3 regions of the Streptosporangium sp. NPDC002607 genome follow, and region 3 is predicted to be linked to each of the others. Evidence: riboswitches for the same ligand, from Rfam matches in the RefSeq annotation. Region 3 holds a riboswitch; each other region holds the start of a gene.
The links. A riboswitch is a leader RNA that binds a small molecule or an ion and turns the genes downstream of it on or off. The one in region 3 is predicted to bind cobalamin.
Positions count from the first base shown of each region.

Region 1: it holds a riboswitch for cobalamin, as region 3 does, so the genes downstream of both, ACWD3H_RS04520 (ribonucleoside-diphosphate reductase subunit alpha) here and cobN (cobaltochelatase subunit CobN) in region 3, are expected to answer to the same signal.
Region 2: it holds a riboswitch for cobalamin, as region 3 does, so the genes downstream of both, ACWD3H_RS35255 (ABC transporter substrate-binding protein) here and cobN (cobaltochelatase subunit CobN) in region 3, are expected to answer to the same signal.

Region 1 is NZ_JBSFWD010000003.1:119,057-124,577, forward strand. It holds gene glmS (glutamine--fructose-6-phosphate transaminase (isomerizing)) at 1-937, shown strand, start outside; gene ACWD3H_RS04515 (tripartite tricarboxylate transporter substrate-binding protein) at 1,043-2,065, shown strand; cobalamin riboswitch at 2,070-2,271, shown strand; gene ACWD3H_RS04520 (ribonucleoside-diphosphate reductase subunit alpha) at 2,388-4,643, shown strand; gene ACWD3H_RS04525 (ribonucleotide-diphosphate reductase subunit beta) at 4,710-5,521, shown strand, end outside.
Region 2 is NZ_JBSFWD010000042.1:36,757-42,277, forward strand. It holds gene ACWD3H_RS35235 (ABC transporter permease) at 1-928, shown strand, start outside; gene ACWD3H_RS35240 (hypothetical protein) at 1,442-1,636, shown strand; gene ACWD3H_RS35245 (NUDIX hydrolase) at 1,620-1,817, shown strand; gene ACWD3H_RS35250 (hypothetical protein) at 1,926-2,282, shown strand; cobalamin riboswitch at 2,465-2,663, shown strand; gene ACWD3H_RS35255 (ABC transporter substrate-binding protein) at 2,832-4,028, shown strand; gene ACWD3H_RS35260 (iron chelate uptake ABC transporter family permease subunit) at 4,025-5,104, shown strand; gene ACWD3H_RS35265 (ATP-binding cassette domain-containing protein) at 5,107-5,521, shown strand, end outside.
Region 3 is NZ_JBSFWD010000009.1:74,644-80,164, forward strand. It holds gene ACWD3H_RS13250 (precorrin-8X methylmutase) at 166-792, opposite strand; gene ACWD3H_RS13255 (precorrin-3B synthase) at 789-2,207, opposite strand; cobalamin riboswitch at 2,222-2,423, shown strand; gene cobN (cobaltochelatase subunit CobN) at 2,459-5,521, shown strand, end outside.

The sequences.
Region 1 (5,521 bases), on a different contig from region 3:
GGTGAAGATCATCGGCTGTGGTTCCGCGTACTACTCGGGCCAGATCGGCGCGCAGCTCATCGAGGAGCTGGCGCGCATCCCGGCCGACGCGGAGCCGGCCAGCGAGTTCCGCTACCGCAGCCCGGTGGTGGAGGCGGACACCCTGTATGTGGCGATCAGCCAGTCGGGGGAGACCTACGACACCCTCGCCGCCGTCCAGGAGCTCAAGCGCAAGGGCGGCCGGGTGCTCGGCATCGTCAACACCGTGGGCAGCGCGATCGCCCGTGAGTGCGACGGCGGCGTCTACCTGCACGCGGGGCCCGAGGTCTCGGTGGCGAGCACGAAGGCGTTCACCTCGACCGCCGTGGCCTTCGCGCTGCTCGCACTGCACCTCGGCCGGGTGCGTGACCTGTCCCCCGCCGACGGCCGCCGGATCTGCGAGGGCCTGCGGAGGCTGCCGGACCAGATCAAGGAGATCCTGACGCTGGAGCCGCGGCTCAAGGAGCTGGCGCAGAAGTACGCCGAGGCGCCGAGCATGATGTTCGTGGGCCGGGTCCGGGGATATCCGGTGGCCCGCGAGGGCGCGCAGAAGCTCAAGGAGATCTCCTACGTGCACGCCGAGGCGTACCCGGCCAGCGAGCTCAAGCACGGGCCGCTGGCGCTGATCGGCCCGGACATGCCGACCGTGGCGATCGTCCCCGACGACGAGCTGCTGGACAAGAACCTCACCACGCTGGGTGAGATCCGCGCCCGGGGCGGCCGGGTGCTCATGGTCGGTCACCGCACGACCGACCCCAAGCTGGCCGACGACTGCGTCGTGGTGCCCAGGAACGAGACCGAGCTGGACCCGATCCTGCTGTCGATCCCGCTCCAGCTCTTCGCCTACCATGCCGCCGTGGCGCTGGGGCGGGACGTCGACAAGCCCCGCAACCTGGCCAAGAGCGTGACGGTGGAGTGAGACGGCTCCAGGGGCGGCCGCCGGTGGTGGCCGCCCCCGGTCTGTAACAGATAGTGATAAGGAGGTAACCTATGGTATAGGGGGTTCTTGGGGGAAGGGGCGCTTATGCGCCGTAGGAGGTTTTTCGCGCTGGTGGCGGGTGCCATGGTCGTCGCGGGTTGCGACCTGAACGGTGACTCCGCCGACTCGGCCGTGGGCCGCCTGAGCATCCTCGAACCCACCGCCGACGGCCACGGCTGGGACGGGATCGCGGGCAGGCTCGCCTCCGTCCTGGTCCTGTCGGGGCTGGCGCGCTCCGCCATGGCCGTCGGGCGGCCGGGAGCCCTGGGTTCCGTCCCGCGTGACGCGTTCGGCGCCGTACACGGCTCGTTCACGCGCGAGGGCAGGGTGCTCGTCGCCGCGATGCCGATGGTGACGGCCGCGGAGATCGCCAACACCGCCGCGGTGGTGGACGCCACCACCCCTCTCGCCCGCCTGGTCGGCGACTGGACGGTCCTGGTCGTCCCCTCGGACTCCCGCCTGCGCACCTTCGAGGACTTCGCCGCGGAGCTGCGCCGCAACCCGGCGGTGCTGACGGTCGGCGGCCGGCCGGAGGGCGGTTCCGACCACGTGCTCTACGGCATGATCGGCAAGTGCCTCGGGGTGGACGCCCGGTTGCTGGAGTACGCGGGGTTCCTCGGCGCCGAGGATGCCGCCGAGGCGCTCCAGGTCGGACGGGTGGCGGCCCTGCTGGGGTCGGCCCGCGCCCTGCGGCCCGAGGTCACCGCGGGCCGCCTGCGTCCCCTGGTGGTCTCCTCGGGCAGCCGGCTCGACGGGATCGACGCGCCGACGCTCCTGGAGGTCGAGGTCCGGCTGGAGTACAGCGACTGGTGCGGCCTGCTGGGACCCAAGGGCATGAGCCAGACGGACCGGGACGCCGCGATCGCCCTGTGTGACAGGATCGACGCCGCGCCGCGCTGGCGCGCCCTGTGCGCGGCCAATGGATGGAGCCGGGTCTACCTCAGCGGTGACGACTTCCGCCAGTGGCTCTTCACCGAGACGGCCCGCACCCGCGGGGTGCTTCACGAGCTCGGGCTACTGAAGTCCTCCGACACAACTTGTTGGGGTAGTTGCGTCAGACGCCCCTAGATGTAGGATCCTGCTCGTTGCTGGTTCGCCCCGGGAGGGGCGAGGCAAGAGGGAACCCGGTGAGATTCCGGGACTGCCCCGCAGCGGTGAACGGGAACGAAAGCCGTCATGTGAGCACTGGGTGAACCATGCCCGGGAAGCGACGGCCGGTAGGCATGCGCAGGGCGCCCGTGAGTCCGAAGACCTGCCGGCGACGTGATTGTCCAGGGCCTCGTGGGAGGGCCCGCGGAACGAGGCGGTCCGGCGTGCCCGGGATCGCTCGCGGACGCGTGCCCCTCCGGCGGAGCCGTACGGGGAAGTCAGAGCGAGCGAGGAACACCACGTGACACAGGCCTTGGCAGAGACCGCAGCAGGGATCGCGGCGGGAACCGTGGCGGAGAACGCCGGGAACGCGCCGGTCGATCGCAGGCTGGCCATCGACGAGGCGGCGGCCCGGGTGATCACCGACCCCGAGAACTCCAGGGTCGCCGCCGCGCTGCTGGCCGAGCTGATCGCCGACGAGGCCGCCGAGCACGGCGTCCGCGACTTCTCCGAGTCGGTCGCCGCGACGCACGAGGCGGGGCTGATCGCCGACGGGCTCGCGGAGTTCGTGGCCGCCCACGCCGGAGTCCTGGACGCGCTCATCGAGCCGGACGCCGACGCCAGATTCGAGTACTTCGGGCTGCGTACCGTCTACGACCGCTACCTGCTGCGTCACCCGCGCACCCGCAAGGTGCTGGAGCGCCCGCAGCACTTCTTCCTCCGGGTGGCCTGCGGCCTGTCCGAGACCGTCGAGGAGGCCGCCGAGCTGTACGCGCTCATGGCCACCCTGTCCTACCTGCCCAGCTCGCCCACGCTCTTCAACTCCGGCTCGCGCAGGCCCCAGCTCTCCTCGTGCTTCCTGCTCGACTCGCCCCGCGACGAGCTGGAGGCCATCTACGAGCGCTACGGGCAGGTCGCGCGGCTGTCGAAGTACGCCGGGGGCATCGGGATCGCCTGGAGCCGGATCCGCTCGCGGGGCTCGCTGATCCGCGGTACCAACGGCCATTCCAACGGCATCGTGCCCTGGCTGCGCACCCTGGACGCAAGCGTCGCCGCGGTCAACCAGGGCGGCCGCCGCAAGGGCGCGGCCTGCGTCTACCTGGAGCCCTGGCACGCCGACATCGAGGAGTTCCTCGAACTGCGCGACAACACCGGCGAGGAGGCCCGCCGCACGCACAACCTGAACCTGGCCAACTGGATCCCCGACGAGTTCATGCGCCGGGTCGAGGCCGACGGCGTCTGGTCACTGTTCGACCCCAAGGAGGTCCCGCACCTCACCGACCTGTACGGCGCCGCGTTCGACGACGCCTACCGGGCCGCCGAGGCCGAGGGCCGGTTCACCGCGCAGCTCCCCGCCCGCACCCTGTACGGCCGGATGATGCGCACGCTCGCCCAGACCGGCAACGGCTGGATGACCTTCAAGGACGCGGCCAACCGGACCTCCAACCAGACGGCCAGGCCGGAAAACGTCATCCATCTGTCGAACCTCTGCACCGAGATCCTCGAGGTCACCAGCGACGCCGAGACCGCGGTCTGCAACCTCGGCTCGATCAACCTGGCCGCCCACCTGTCCGGGGAGTCCGGAGACGGGATCGACTGGGCGCGGCTGCGCGCGACGGTCCGCACCGCCGTGCGGTTCCTCGACCGCACCATTGACCTGGGCTTCTATCCGACCTCCGAGGCCCGGGCCGCCAACCAGAGGTGGCGCCCGATCGGGCTCGGCGTGATGGGCCTGGCCGACGTGCTGTTCACGCTGCGGCTGCCGTTCGACTCGCCGCGGGCGCTGGAGCTGTCCACCCGGATCTCCGAGGAGATCGCGCTGGCCGCCTACCGGACCTCCTCGGACCTGGCCGCGGAGCGGGGCCGCCACCCCTCGTACCAGGAGACCAGGGCCGCCGCCGGGGTGCTCCACCCCGACCACTACGGGGCCGCGACGTCGGCCGCGTGGACGGAGCTCAGGGAGCGGATCGCCGGAACGGGGCTGCGTAACTCGCTGATGATCGCGATCGCGCCCACGGCCACGATCGCCTCCATCGCCGGTTGCTACGAGTGCATCGAGCCGCAGGTCTCCAACATCTTCAAGCGCGAGACCCTCTCGGGTGAGTTCCTCCAGGTCAACCGCTATCTCGTCGCCGACCTGCGGGCCCGGGGGCTGTGGACCTCGCGGATCCGTGACGCGATCAAGCGCGCCGACGGCTCCGTCCAGGACATTCCCGAGATCCCCGCCGACCTGAAGCTGCTCTACCGGACCGCCTGGGAGCTGCCGCAGAAGGCGCTGATCGACCTGGCCGCCGCACGCACCCCGTACATCGACCAGTCGCAGTCGCTGAACCTGTTCATGGCCACGCCGACCATCGGCAAGCTCTCCTCGATGTACGCCTACGCCTGGAAGTCGGGCCTGAAGACCACCTACTACCTGCGCTCGCGCCCGGCCACCCGGATCGCGCAGGCCACCGTGGCGGCACCGGTGGCCGGGGAGGTCCCCGTCCCCGTCCTCGACCCCCAGGCCGTCGCCTGCTCCCTGGAGAACCCCGAGTACTGCGACGCCTGCCAGTAGGCCTGCCGGCGGCCCGTCCCGAGGGCACCCCGTCACCCCTCAGCCACTCCGAAAGGCATTTTCCCGATGTTGCTCGACCCCGGCATGGATCTCACCCTGCGGCCGATGCGCTACCCCGAGTTCTACGAGCGCTACCGGGCCGCGATCCGCAACACCTGGACCGTCGAGGAGGTGGATCTCGCCTCCGACCTGGCGGACCTGGCGAGGATGACGCCCGAGGAGCGTCACCTGATCAACCGCCTCGTGGCGTTCTTCGCCACCGGCGACTCGATCGTGGCCAACAACCTCGTCCTCAACCTCTACCAGCACCTCAACGCCCCCGAGGCGCGTCTCTATCTCAGCAGGCAGCTGTTCGAGGAGGCGGTGCACGTCCAGTTCTACCTGACCCTGCTGGACACCTACCTGCCCGATCCCGATGAGCGGGTCAAGGCGTTCGCCGCGGTCGAGCACATCCCCTCGATCCGCGACAAGGCGGAGTTCTGCTTCCGCTGGATCGACTCGCTCGGCGGGCTGACCCGGCTGGAGACCAGGGAGGACCGGCGGACGTTCCTGCTCAACCTGATCTGCTTCGCGGCGTGCATCGAGGGCCTGTTCTTCTACGGGGCCTTCGCCTACGTCTACTGGTTCCGCGCCAGAGGGCTGCTCAGCGGCCTGGCCACCGGGACGAACTGGGTCTTCCGTGATGAGTCCATGCACATGGAGTTCGCCTTCGGTGTCGTGGAGACCGTGCGGGCCGAGGAGCCCGGCCTGTTCGACGACAAGCTCACCGAGCAGGTCACCCGGATGATCGAGGAGGCGGTGGCGGCCGAACTGGCCTTCGCGGCCGACCTGTGCGGTGACGGTCTGCCGGGAATGGGGGTGGAGCAGATGCGGCGCTA
Region 2 (5,521 bases), on a different contig from region 3:
CGCCTGGGGGCAAAAACTGCGCCCCTTCGCCGACGAGGAATGGTGGCCGCTGGCTCTGTTCGCCGCCTTCATCGCCGTGACCTGCTACGCCGCCTACGCGCTAGCTGCCCGGCGCGACGTCGCAGCCGGCCTGCTACCGCCCAGGCTGGGTCCCGCGCAGGCCGCGCCCGGCCTGGCTGGCCCGCTCGCGCTGGCCTGGCGCCTGCACCGCGGGCTGCTGCTGGCCTGGTGCGCGGGCTTCGCCGTCTTCGGCGCGGTGATCGGCAGCGCCGCCGACGCCGCCTCCTCCGCATTGCGGCAAAACGCCCAGATCATGGAGATGCTCAACCGGCTCGGCGGCGGAACCGACCCGGCCGACCTGTTCATCGCCGTGCTGATCGGCATCTTCGGCATCGCCGTGTCCGGCTACGCCATCCAGGCCGCGCTGCGGCTGCGCACCGAGGAGAGCCTCGCCCGCGCCGAGCCGCTGCTGGCCACCGCGGTCAGCCGCGTCGGCTGGGCGGCCGGCCACACGCTGTTCGCCGTGCTCGGCCCGGCGGTGGTCCTCGCCGTGACCGGCCTGGCCGTCGGTCTGTCGTACGGTGCGGCCTCAGGAGACATAGCCGCCCACCTGCCTGCCACGCTGGGCGCGGCTCTCGCTCAGCTCCCCGCGGTATGGACCTTCTCCGGCCTGGCCCTCGCCCTGTTCGGCCTGCTGCCCCGCCTGGCCGCCGCGGCATGGGCGGTCCTGGCGCTGTTCCTGCTCTTCGGCCAGGTGGGCGCGCTACTGGAGCTGCCCCAGGTGCTGCTGGACCTGTCACCCTTCAGCCACCTGCCCACACTGCCGGGCGGCGAGGTCTCAGCGACCCCGCTGGTGGCCATGACCGCGATCGCCGCGGCGCTGACCATCGCCGGCCTGTACGGCTTCCGCCGCCGCGACGTCGGCTAAGCGTGTTCTTTAACCTCGGGCCTCGAACGGTTTTCGGGGGGTGCGGGTGGCCTCGGTGACTGAGACACCGTCGTCGACCAGGCGGCGCAGCGTCGCCGGTTCGGCGGACCCCCGCAAGACCTTCACTGGCGCTGAACCCGCCGCGGTCGACGCTCAGCTGGGTGGGTTCTTCCACCTGGACGTCGCCGCCCGCCGCCGGGCGATGGCCGCCAACGGGGCCCGCTCGGGCGCTGCAGTTGGGCACGGTGCGTTTCCTGGGCACCTTCCTACTGGACCCCCAAGTTCCGCCACCAGCACCTGGCCGGCCTTGGGCACCACATACGGCTCGGCGAAACTGCTGCCCGCGTCACCGCCGAGGCTGCCCCCGCCACCCGCTGACCTCATTCACAGAAACCCGCTCCGGTGGAAGATGATCTCCATCAGCGCGGAGCTCAGTAAGAAATTTCTGACCGTCTTCCCTGGTCAGATAGTTTCGTCGGCGCCCGAGTAAAGGTCGATAGTGGAGGGCCAGAGGTGGACGACGTTCTCGCCGCTGACGAAGCCGGCAACCTTCTGACCGCGTTTCATCCGGTTACGGAGGAAGTTCGCTTCGATGACGGACCCCTGCCGCTGGCGCTGACGGCGGTGTGGAATGACGAGCGGCTGCTGCTGGTCTCACCGCCTGCGCCGGTGCTGGGAACTGCCCGGCGGCATGATCGACCCAGGTGAGACACCACGCCAGGCGGCCCTGCAGACCGGCCTGGAGGTCGCTGACCTCGTGTTTGCCGGACACGCGCGTTTCGTGCTCGGCCCCGAGAGGCGCGTCGAGTACGCGGCCCTCTACACCGCGCTCACCACCGCGCACCCTGGCTTCACCCCCGACGAGGAGATCAGCGCGATCTGCTGGTAGGACGGCGTTCAGCCCCTCGTCGGCCGCGTCGAGCTGCTGGACGCCTATCTGGGAAAGCTGGCCAGGGTCAGGTAGCTCTGGATAGACCATCAGTGAAGCGCAGGACTGATGTCAGCGGAAACTCAGGTCTGTGACAGTGAAGTCGGGCAAGCGCAGAACATCGTGGCCAGCGCCTCGTACCGGCCCAACGCGCCCTCCACAGGCTCGCGGTGGTGCGGTCCATGGTCGCGGGTGGCGGCGATCGAGTGGCTGGATCCGCTGTGGCCCGCCGGTCACTGGGTCTCCGAGCAGATCCGGGCGGCGGGCGGTGAGCCGCTGCTGGCCGAAGCGGGCGAACGCACCACAGCCATCGACTGGGAGAGGTTGCGAGCCTCCCACCCCGAGGTGGTCCTGCTGATGCCCTGCGGCTTTCCTCCCGAGCGGACGCGAGCGGAGTGGCCTCTGCTGACCCGCCTTCCGGGCTGAGCCGACCTGCCGGCGGTCCGCGCGGGCCAGGTGTGGGTGCTGGACGGTCCGGCGTACTTCAACAGGCCCGGACCTCGCGTGGTGCGAGGGGTGGAGGTCCTCACCCAGGTGCTCCACGGTGTGCGCGCCGGTGCTCCCGTCGAATGTGGGGAGGCGCGCCGGGTCTGACGGGTGGTACGCACTTTGTCGTTGATGGGTGGTGTGCGAGCATGGTCGGCGTAGGCGAGCGCGGAACGAGGAAGCCGGTGTGAATCCGGCGCGGTCCCGCCACTGTGATCGGCGAGCGAATCCCGACGAAGCCACTGCCCGGATAACGGGTGGGAAGGCCGGGAGGAGCGTTGACCCGAGAGCCAGGAGACTCACGCGGTCGCCTCCTCAGAGAAATTGGGGCGGATCTCCCCAAGAGAGGAACGGTGATCGCCATGCCTGGACCTCGGCCTGTCGGCCCTGGGCATGCTCGGCGTGCTGGACTCTCCTGGTGACCCGGCCTCCCACCCGTCGCGGAGGCCGTCGAGGAACGGCGTCCGCGGCCCGCCTTCAGGAGCACGCATGGGCATCCCCCGCTCGATCACCGCGGCACTGCTCGCATCCTTACTCGCCGTCGCCGCCTGCGGCGCCCCGGACGCGGCCACGCCCGCGGCCCCGGCGGCCGAGGGCCGCTGCGTCACCGGTTTCGACCCGGGCCGGGACTACTTCCCGGTCAAGCAGAAGGTGGAGCACGCGACGAACTTCACGCTGACCTACGCCAAGAACCATCAGGTCCTCACTGTCAAGCAGCCCGCCCCCGGTGCCAAACCGGAGACCTACGTGCTGGTGCGGTGCGGTACTCCGGCTCCCGCGCTCACCGGCGAGCTGGCCGCGGCGGTCACCGTCGAGACCCCGATCGAGCGGCTGTTCTCCGCTTCGACCACCCACCTGCCGTTCATCACCGACCTGGGCGTGCTGGAGCGGCTCACCGGTGTTTCGTCGGCCGGGTACATCACCTCCCCTCAGGTACTGGCCCAGGTGAAGGCCGGGAAGATCACCGAGTACGCCAAGGGTCAGGAAGTCGACACCGAGAAGGTGATCGCCGCCAAGCCGGACGTGCTGATGAGCGGCGGCACCGAGGACAAGGCCTACGGCCCGTTGCGCCAGGCCGGGATCAAGGTGGTGGCCAACGCAGAATGGCTGGAGTCCACCGCGCTGGGCCGCGCCGAGTGGATCAAGGTGATGGCCGCGCTGACCGGTACCGAGGCCAAGGCCGGTGAGGTGTTCGGCAAGGTCGAGACCGACTACACCGCCCTGGCCGCCAAGGCCAAGGCCTCCGCGCCGGTCACCGTGCTGCCGGGCCAGATGTATGAGGGGCAGTGGTCGGTGCCCAACGGCGGCAGCTACGTCGCGGGGCTGATCAAGGACGCGGGCGGCACCTATCCGTGGGCGGACACGCCGGGCCCCGGCAGCACCACCATGGACCTGGAGGCTGTGCTGTCCAAGGCCAAGGACGCCAAGGTGTGGCTGGCCACCGTGAACGAGTGGAAGAGCCTGGCCGATGTGGAGAAGGCCGACCCGCGCTATGCCAAGTTCGGCGCGTTCGAGTCCGGGAGCCTCTGGTCGGCGAACAGGACGCTCGGGCCGGGGGGCGGCAACGACTTCTACGAGCGCGGCGTCGGCCACCCGGACCTGATCCTGGCCGACCTGGTCGCGATCTTGCGCCCCGACCTCGCGCCAGGGCACGCCTTCACCTTCTACCAGCAGCTGACCAGGTGACGGCTCTGGCCCTCGCGGGTGTTCCGGCGGCGGCCCAGCGCCGCCGGAGCGTCGTCCTGGCCGCCATCGGGATCACGGTGCCGCTGACGTTCGCGCTGGCGGTCCTGCTCGGCTCGACCTCGATCCCGCTGAACCAGGCGCTGCTCGCTCTGGTGCGTGACACCGGCGCGGACCCGGGGGTTCAGGAGATCATCTGGACGGTACGGCTGCCGCGCGCCATCACCGCGGCCCTGGCCGGAGCGGCCCTGTCGGTCTCGGGAGTACAGCTGCAGACCCTGTTTCGCAACCCGCTGGCCGAGCCGTACATCCTGGGGGTGAGCTCGGGTGCGAGCCTGGGCGTGGCTCTGGTGATCATCGGGTGGGGCGGCGCGGCCGGCGCGTTCACCGCGGGCATCGCGGGCCTGGGCCGGGCGGGCGTGGTGGTGGCCGCCTCAGCCGGTGCGGCCACGGTGCTGGGGCTGGTGATGGTGCTGTCGCGGCGGGTCAGGTCGGTGGTGACGTTGCTGATCATCGGCGTGATGGTGGGGTCGGCCGCCGTCTCGGTGATCACCTTGCTGCTGGTCTACACCGACCCGCAGCGGGCCCAGCAGTTCATCATGTGGGGTCTGGGCAGCTTCGCCGGCACCACCTGGGGGGACCTCGGGGTGTTCGTGCCGGTCTGTGTGGCCGCGCTGGCGGGTGCGCTGGCCGGGGTCAAAGCGCTCAACGCGCTGCTGCTGGGCGAGAACTACGCGCGCACGATGGGCGTGCGGGTACGGGTGGTGCGCACGCTCACCCTGCTGACCTCCTCGGTGCTGGCCGGGGCGGTGACCGCCTACTGCGGGCCGATCGCCTTCCTCGGCCTGGCGGTGCCGCACGTGGCCCGGCTGCTGCTGGGCACCGCCGACCATCGGGTGCTCATGCCCGCGGTCGTCCTGCTGGGCGCCGCCGTGGCACTGGCGTGCTGTGTGGCCACCCAGGCGCCGGGCAGCGGGGTCGTGCTGCCGCTGAACGCCGTGACCACCATCTTGGGCGCGCCGGTGGTGATCGCCGTACTGCTGCGCAGCCGCGCGGCCCGAACCGGACTGGCGGTGTGAGCATGAGCCTGGAACTGCGCGGACTGCACGCCGGATACCCCGCCAGGCGGGGACAGCGGGAGCGTCGCGTGCTCGACGATCTGGACGCCGAGGCCCTGGCGGGCGAGCTGACCGTGCTGATCGGCCCGAACGGCACCGGCAAGTCCACGCTGCTGCGCACCATGGCCGGGCTCCAGCCCGCGCTGGGCGGCCAGGTACGCGTCGACGGCGTCGGCATCGAGACCCTGCCCGCCGCCCACCTGGCCAGGAGCCTGGCCGTCGTGCTCACCGAACGCGATCTGCCGCCGCTGCTGAGCGCCCGCGAACTGGTCGGGCTGGGCCGTCACCCGCATACCGGATTCACCGGACGGCTGTCGCCCGGTGACCACGAGATCGTCACGTGGGGGTTGACCGCTGTGAACGCGGGCCATCTGGCCG
Region 3 (5,521 bases):
ATCACGTTGACGGCAGCCGCCGCCACCGCGAGCCCAACCCCGTACAGGCACCCGAGATCCCCGCTCAACCCGCTCACTCCTCCTCACCCGCGATCACGTTGACGGCAGCCGCCGCCACCGCGAGCCCAACCCCGTACAGGCACCCGAGATCCCCGCTCAACCCGCTCACTCCTCCTCGCTCGCGATCGCGTTGACGGCGGCCGCCGCCATCGCGCTGCCGCCCCTGCGTCCGTGCACCACCAGGTGGTCGAGTCCGGCCGGGTGCTCGGCCAGGGCCAGCTTCGACTCCGCGGCCCCGATGAAGCCGACCGGCACGCCCAGCACCGCGGCCGGGCGTCCGGCCCCCTCCTCGACCAGTTCGAGCAGGCGGAACAGCGCGGTCGGCGCGTTGCCGATCGCGACCACCGCGCCGTCGAGCCGGTCGCGCCACAGTTCCAGCGCCGCGGCGCTGCGGGTGGTGCCCAGCCGCAGCGCCAGCTCCGGGACCCGCGGGTCGCCGAGTGTGCAGATCACCTCGTTCGCCTTCGGAAGCCGTCGCCTGGTGACACCGGAGGCGACCATCATGGCGTCGCACAGCACGGGCGCGCCGTCGCGCAGCGCCTCGCGCGCCGCCGTGACGACTCCCGGCGACCACGCGAGGTCGTCGACGAGGTCGACCATGCCGCAGGCGTGCACCATGCGGACCGCGACCTGGGCGACGCCCGGCGGCATGCCGCCGAGGTCCGTCTCCGCGCGGATGGTGGCGAAGGAGCGGCGGTAGATCTCCGCCCCGTCCCTGATGTAGTCGATCACGTTCCCTCTCTGGTCGCCGCCACCGCGGCGCTCGTCTGCTCGGCGTCGGCGAACGTACGGCTCACGCCGTCCGCCTCGACGCGGTATCCGTCTCCGGTCGCGACCACGTCCACGACCCGGCCGCGCGGGCGTCCGCACCGCCGCTCGCAGCCCGACCAGTGCACGGGGAGCGCACGGGTGCGGCCCCGCGAGGGGTGGACGTCATCAGGACCGTCCGCATCGAACTCGGAACCGGTGCCGCCGTTCGCGCGCACACCCGCATGGACGTCGGCGTGGACGTCGGCGAGGGCCTTGGCGCATCCGGGCCGGCCGGCGCAGGCGGTCAGGCCCAGCCACGGCGACGCCGGGTCGCCGACCAGGCCCGCGGCCGTGAGCGTCGCCCGCAGGCCGTCGGCCTCCGGCGGCGGCAGGTCGGGGACGACGATCGTCCGCCACGGCGTCACCCGGACCTCTCCCCCGCCGTGCTCGGCCGCCTGGGCGAGCGCCTCCAGCTGGGCCGCCGTGAGCCGTCCGAGCGCGGCGAGAACGGTGAGGGCCGACCTTCCGTCACGCTGCGCGGCGACCCCGATTGTGCCGCTGTCCACCGTTCGCGCCCGTCGTACGGCGGGGGCGGACAGCCGGAGAGCCGGCTCCGCCCCGAGCCCGCGGGCCGAGACCCGTACTGGGCCGTCGGTCAGCTCGGCGAGCCGCCACGCGCCCGACCCCTGCTCGGCGCGCTCGGCCAGGAACGCCTCGGCGACCGCGAGCATGCCGGTGACGGCGGAGGAGACGGGTGCGCGCAGCCCCAGGTCGGCACCGGCGAGCAGCAGCGCCACCTCGGAGACGTCCGCCGAGGCGTCCACCGGATCGACCGGCAGCAGCGTGACGTCCGCGCCGAGAGCCGCCATGTCGCCCGAGCCGTCGTCGAGCGCGAAGAGGAACCGGCCGGGCAGGTCGGCGAGCACGGGCCGGGCGCGGAGTTCCCCGTCCAGCTCGGACACGAGCGGACGGACGTCGAGCAGGCTCGCGGGTGCCCGCCCGGCCAGGGGTGAGGCCACGATGTTGCGTACCCGCTCATGCGTGGCCGACGGTAGCAGCCCGGCGGCGGCCAGCCGCACGGCGAAGTCGGATGCCGGGGAAAGCCGCCGGCCGTCGTCCGGAACGCGCGTGTCGTCGCGTGCCGGGTGCACGACGGGAAGGGGCTCGCCGTCCTGCGGCGGGAGGCCGCGTACCTGGAGGTTCGCCCGGGAGGTCAGCTCGATCACGCCGGATCCGAGCTCCCGGGCGGCGGCGGCGACCACGCGGAGCTGACGCGCCGTGAGCGCCCCGCCGGGAACCCGGATCCGCGCCAGGCCGCCGTCGGCCGCGGCGTGCACCTGGAGCGCTCCGGGACACGCGTCGGCCCGGGTTCTTCCGGGAGGGTCGGTTATTGACACGCAGTGGATGGTAGCTCCCATTTCTTTACGGATGTCCGCCTGGCATAGTGTGACCTAGGCGACGGCGCAGGGAGGAAGCCGGTGTGAAACCGGCGCGGTCCCGCCACTGTAACCGGGGAGCGAACCCCACCGAAGGCCACGGTCCGGCAACGGACGGGAAGGCCGGGGTGAGCGTTGATCCGGGAGCCAGGAGACTCCTGCCGTCGCGATGACGACGACCCGGGGCGAGGACCCCGAGGGAGGACTTCTGCATGCGTTCCGTGCCGCCCACCCCGCGATCGGCCGTGCCACCCGCGCCGCCTGCCGTCCTGCTGCTGTCGACCTCCGACACCGACCTGCTCAGCGCGCGGACGAGCGGTGCGAACTACCGGCTCGGCAACCCGGCGAGGCTGTCCGCCGAGGACCTGCCCGCGCTGACCGAGGGCACGGACCTCGTGGTCGTGCGACTGCTCGGCGGACGCCGGGCATGGCAGGACGGGCTGGACGCGCTGCTCGCCGACCGGCGGCCCGTCGTGATCCTCGGTGGTGAGCAGGCCCCCGACGCCGAGCTGATGGAGCTGTCCACGGTGCCCGGCGGGGTCTGCGCCGAGGCGCACGCCTACCTCGCGCACGGCGGTCCGGCGAACCTGGCCCAGCTGCACGCCTTCCTCTCCGACACGGTGCTGCTCACCGGGTACGGCTTCGCCCCGCCCGCGCCCACCCCGAGCTGGGGCCCCCTCGAACGTGTCGTGCGACGCACCGAGGGCCCCGTCATCGGCGTGCTCTACTACCGCGCGCACCACGTCGCGGGCAACACCGCCTTCGTCGAGACGCTCTGCCTGGCCATCGAGGAGGCGGGCGGCCAGGCCCTGCCCGTCTACTGCGGTTCCCTGCGCAGCGCCGAGCCCGACCTGTTCGACACGCTCCGGGCCGCGGACGCCCTGGTGGTCACCGTGCTCGCCGCCGGGGGCACCCGCCCGGCGACCGCCTCGGCGGGCGGGGACGACTCCGCGTGGGACGTCGGCGCGCTCGCCGAGCTGGACGTGCCGATCCTGCAGGGCCTCTGCCTGACCACGGGAAGGGACGCCTGGCGGGAGAACGACGACGGCCTGTCCCCGCTCGACGCGGCCTCCCAGGTGGCGATCCCCGAGTTCGACGGGCGGATCATCACCGTGCCGTTCTCCTTCAAGGAGGTCGACGACGAGGGCCTGACCGTGTACGTGGCCGATCCCGAGCGGGCCTCGCGGGTGGCCGGCATCGCGGTACGGCACGGCCTGCTCCGGCATGTCCGGGCACCGGAACGGCGGATCGCGGTGATGCTGTCGGCGTACCCGACCAAGCACTCCAGGATCGGCAACGCGGTCGGCCTGGACACCCCCGCCAGCGTGGTCAGGCTGCTCACGGCCATGACGGAGGCCGGGTACGACCTCGGAGACGGTTTCCCCGGCGTGGCGGAGCGGGACGGCGACGCGCTGATCCACGCGCTGATCGCGGCGGGCGGCCAGGACCGGAACTGGCTCACCGAGGAGCAACTGGCCGCGAACCCGGTGCGGATCCCGGCCGCGCGCTACCGGGCGTGGTTCGAGACGCTGCCCGAGGACCTGCGGCACGGCATCGAGGCGCACTGGGGGCCGCCGCCGGGCGAGTTGTTCGTCGACCGGAGCCGCGATCCCGACGGCGAGATCGTGCTGGCCGCGCTGCGCGCGGGCAACCTCGTGGTGATGGTCCAGCCGCCGCGCGGCTTCGGGGAGAACCCGGTCGCCATCTACCACGACCCCGACCTGCCGCCGAGCCACCACTATCTGGCCGCCTACCGGTGGCTGGCCGACGACTTCGGCGCGCACGCGATCGTGCACGTCGGCAAGCACGGCAACCTGGAGTGGCTGCCCGGCAAGTCGGCGGGGATGTCGGCCTCCTGCGGCCCCGACGCGGCGCTCGGCGACCTGCCGCTGGTCTACCCGTTCCTGGTGAACGACCCCGGTGAGGGCACGCAGGCCAAGCGGCGGGCGCACGCCGTACTGGTCGATCATCTGGTGCCGCCGATGGCCCGCGCGGAGACCTACGGCGACATCGCCCGGCTGGAGCAGTTGCTGGACGAGCACGCCTCGATCGCGGCCATGGACCCGGCCAAGCTGCCCGCCATCCGGGCGCAGATCTGGACGCTGATCCAGGCCGCCAGGCTCGACCACGACCTGGGCGTCGACGACCGGCCGCAGGACAGCGGGTTCGACGACTTCCTGCTGCACGTCGACGGATGGCTCTGCGAGGTCAAGGACGTCCAGATCCGCGACGGCCTGCACGTGCTCGGCAGCGCCCCCGAGGGGAAGGCCCGCGTCGACCTCGTGCTGGCCATGCTCCGCGCCCGCCAGATCTGGGCCGGCCAGGAGGCACTCCCCGGCCTGCGTGAGGCCCTCGGCCTGGCCGAGGACGGCGGCGCCGCGAGGGTGAGCGTGGACGAGGCCGAGTCGCTGGCCCGCGCCCTCGTCGAGGGCATGGAGGAGCACGGCTGGGACCCGTTCACCGTCTCCCCCGTCACCGCGTCCGTCCTCGCCGGCGGAAGTGACCGCGACTCCGGAGTCCTGGCCGCCGTGGAGAAGGTGCTCGGGTTCGCGGCCAGGGAGATCGTGCCCCGGCTCGCCAGGACCACGGACGAGATCGGCGCGGTGCTGCACGCGCTCGACGGCGGTTACGTCCCCGCCGGGCCGAGCGGGTCGCCGCTGCGCGGGCTGATCAACGTGCTGCCGACCGGGCGGAACTTCTACTCCGTCGATCCCCGGGCGGTGCCCAGCAGGCTGGCGTGGGAGACCGGGCAGGCCATGGCCGACTCCCTGCTGGAGCGGTACCGCTCCGACACCGGTGAGTGGCCGCGCTCCGTCGGGCTGTCGGTCTGGGGCACCAGTGCCATGCGCACGGCGGGCGACGACGTGGCGGAGGTGCTCGCGCTGCTCGGCGTGCGGCCGGTCTGGGACGAGGCGTCCCGGCGGGTCAGCGGCCTCGAACCGATCCCGCTCGCCGAACTCGGCCGGCCCAGAATCGACGTGACCGTCCGGATCAGCGGGTTCTTCAGGGACGCCTTCCCGCACGTCGTCACCATGCTGGACGACGCCGTACGGCTGGTCGCGGGCCTCGCGGAGGCCGCCGGGGAGAACTACGTGCGGGCGCACGCCGACGCCGACCTGGCCGCGCACGGCGACGAGCGGCGGGCCACCCTGCGAATCTTCGGCTCCCGTCCGGGCGCCTACGGCGCGGGCCTGCTGCCGCTGATGGAGAGCGGGAACTGGCGCGACGACGCCGACCTGGCCGAGGTGTACGCGGTCTGGGGCGGCTTCGCCTAC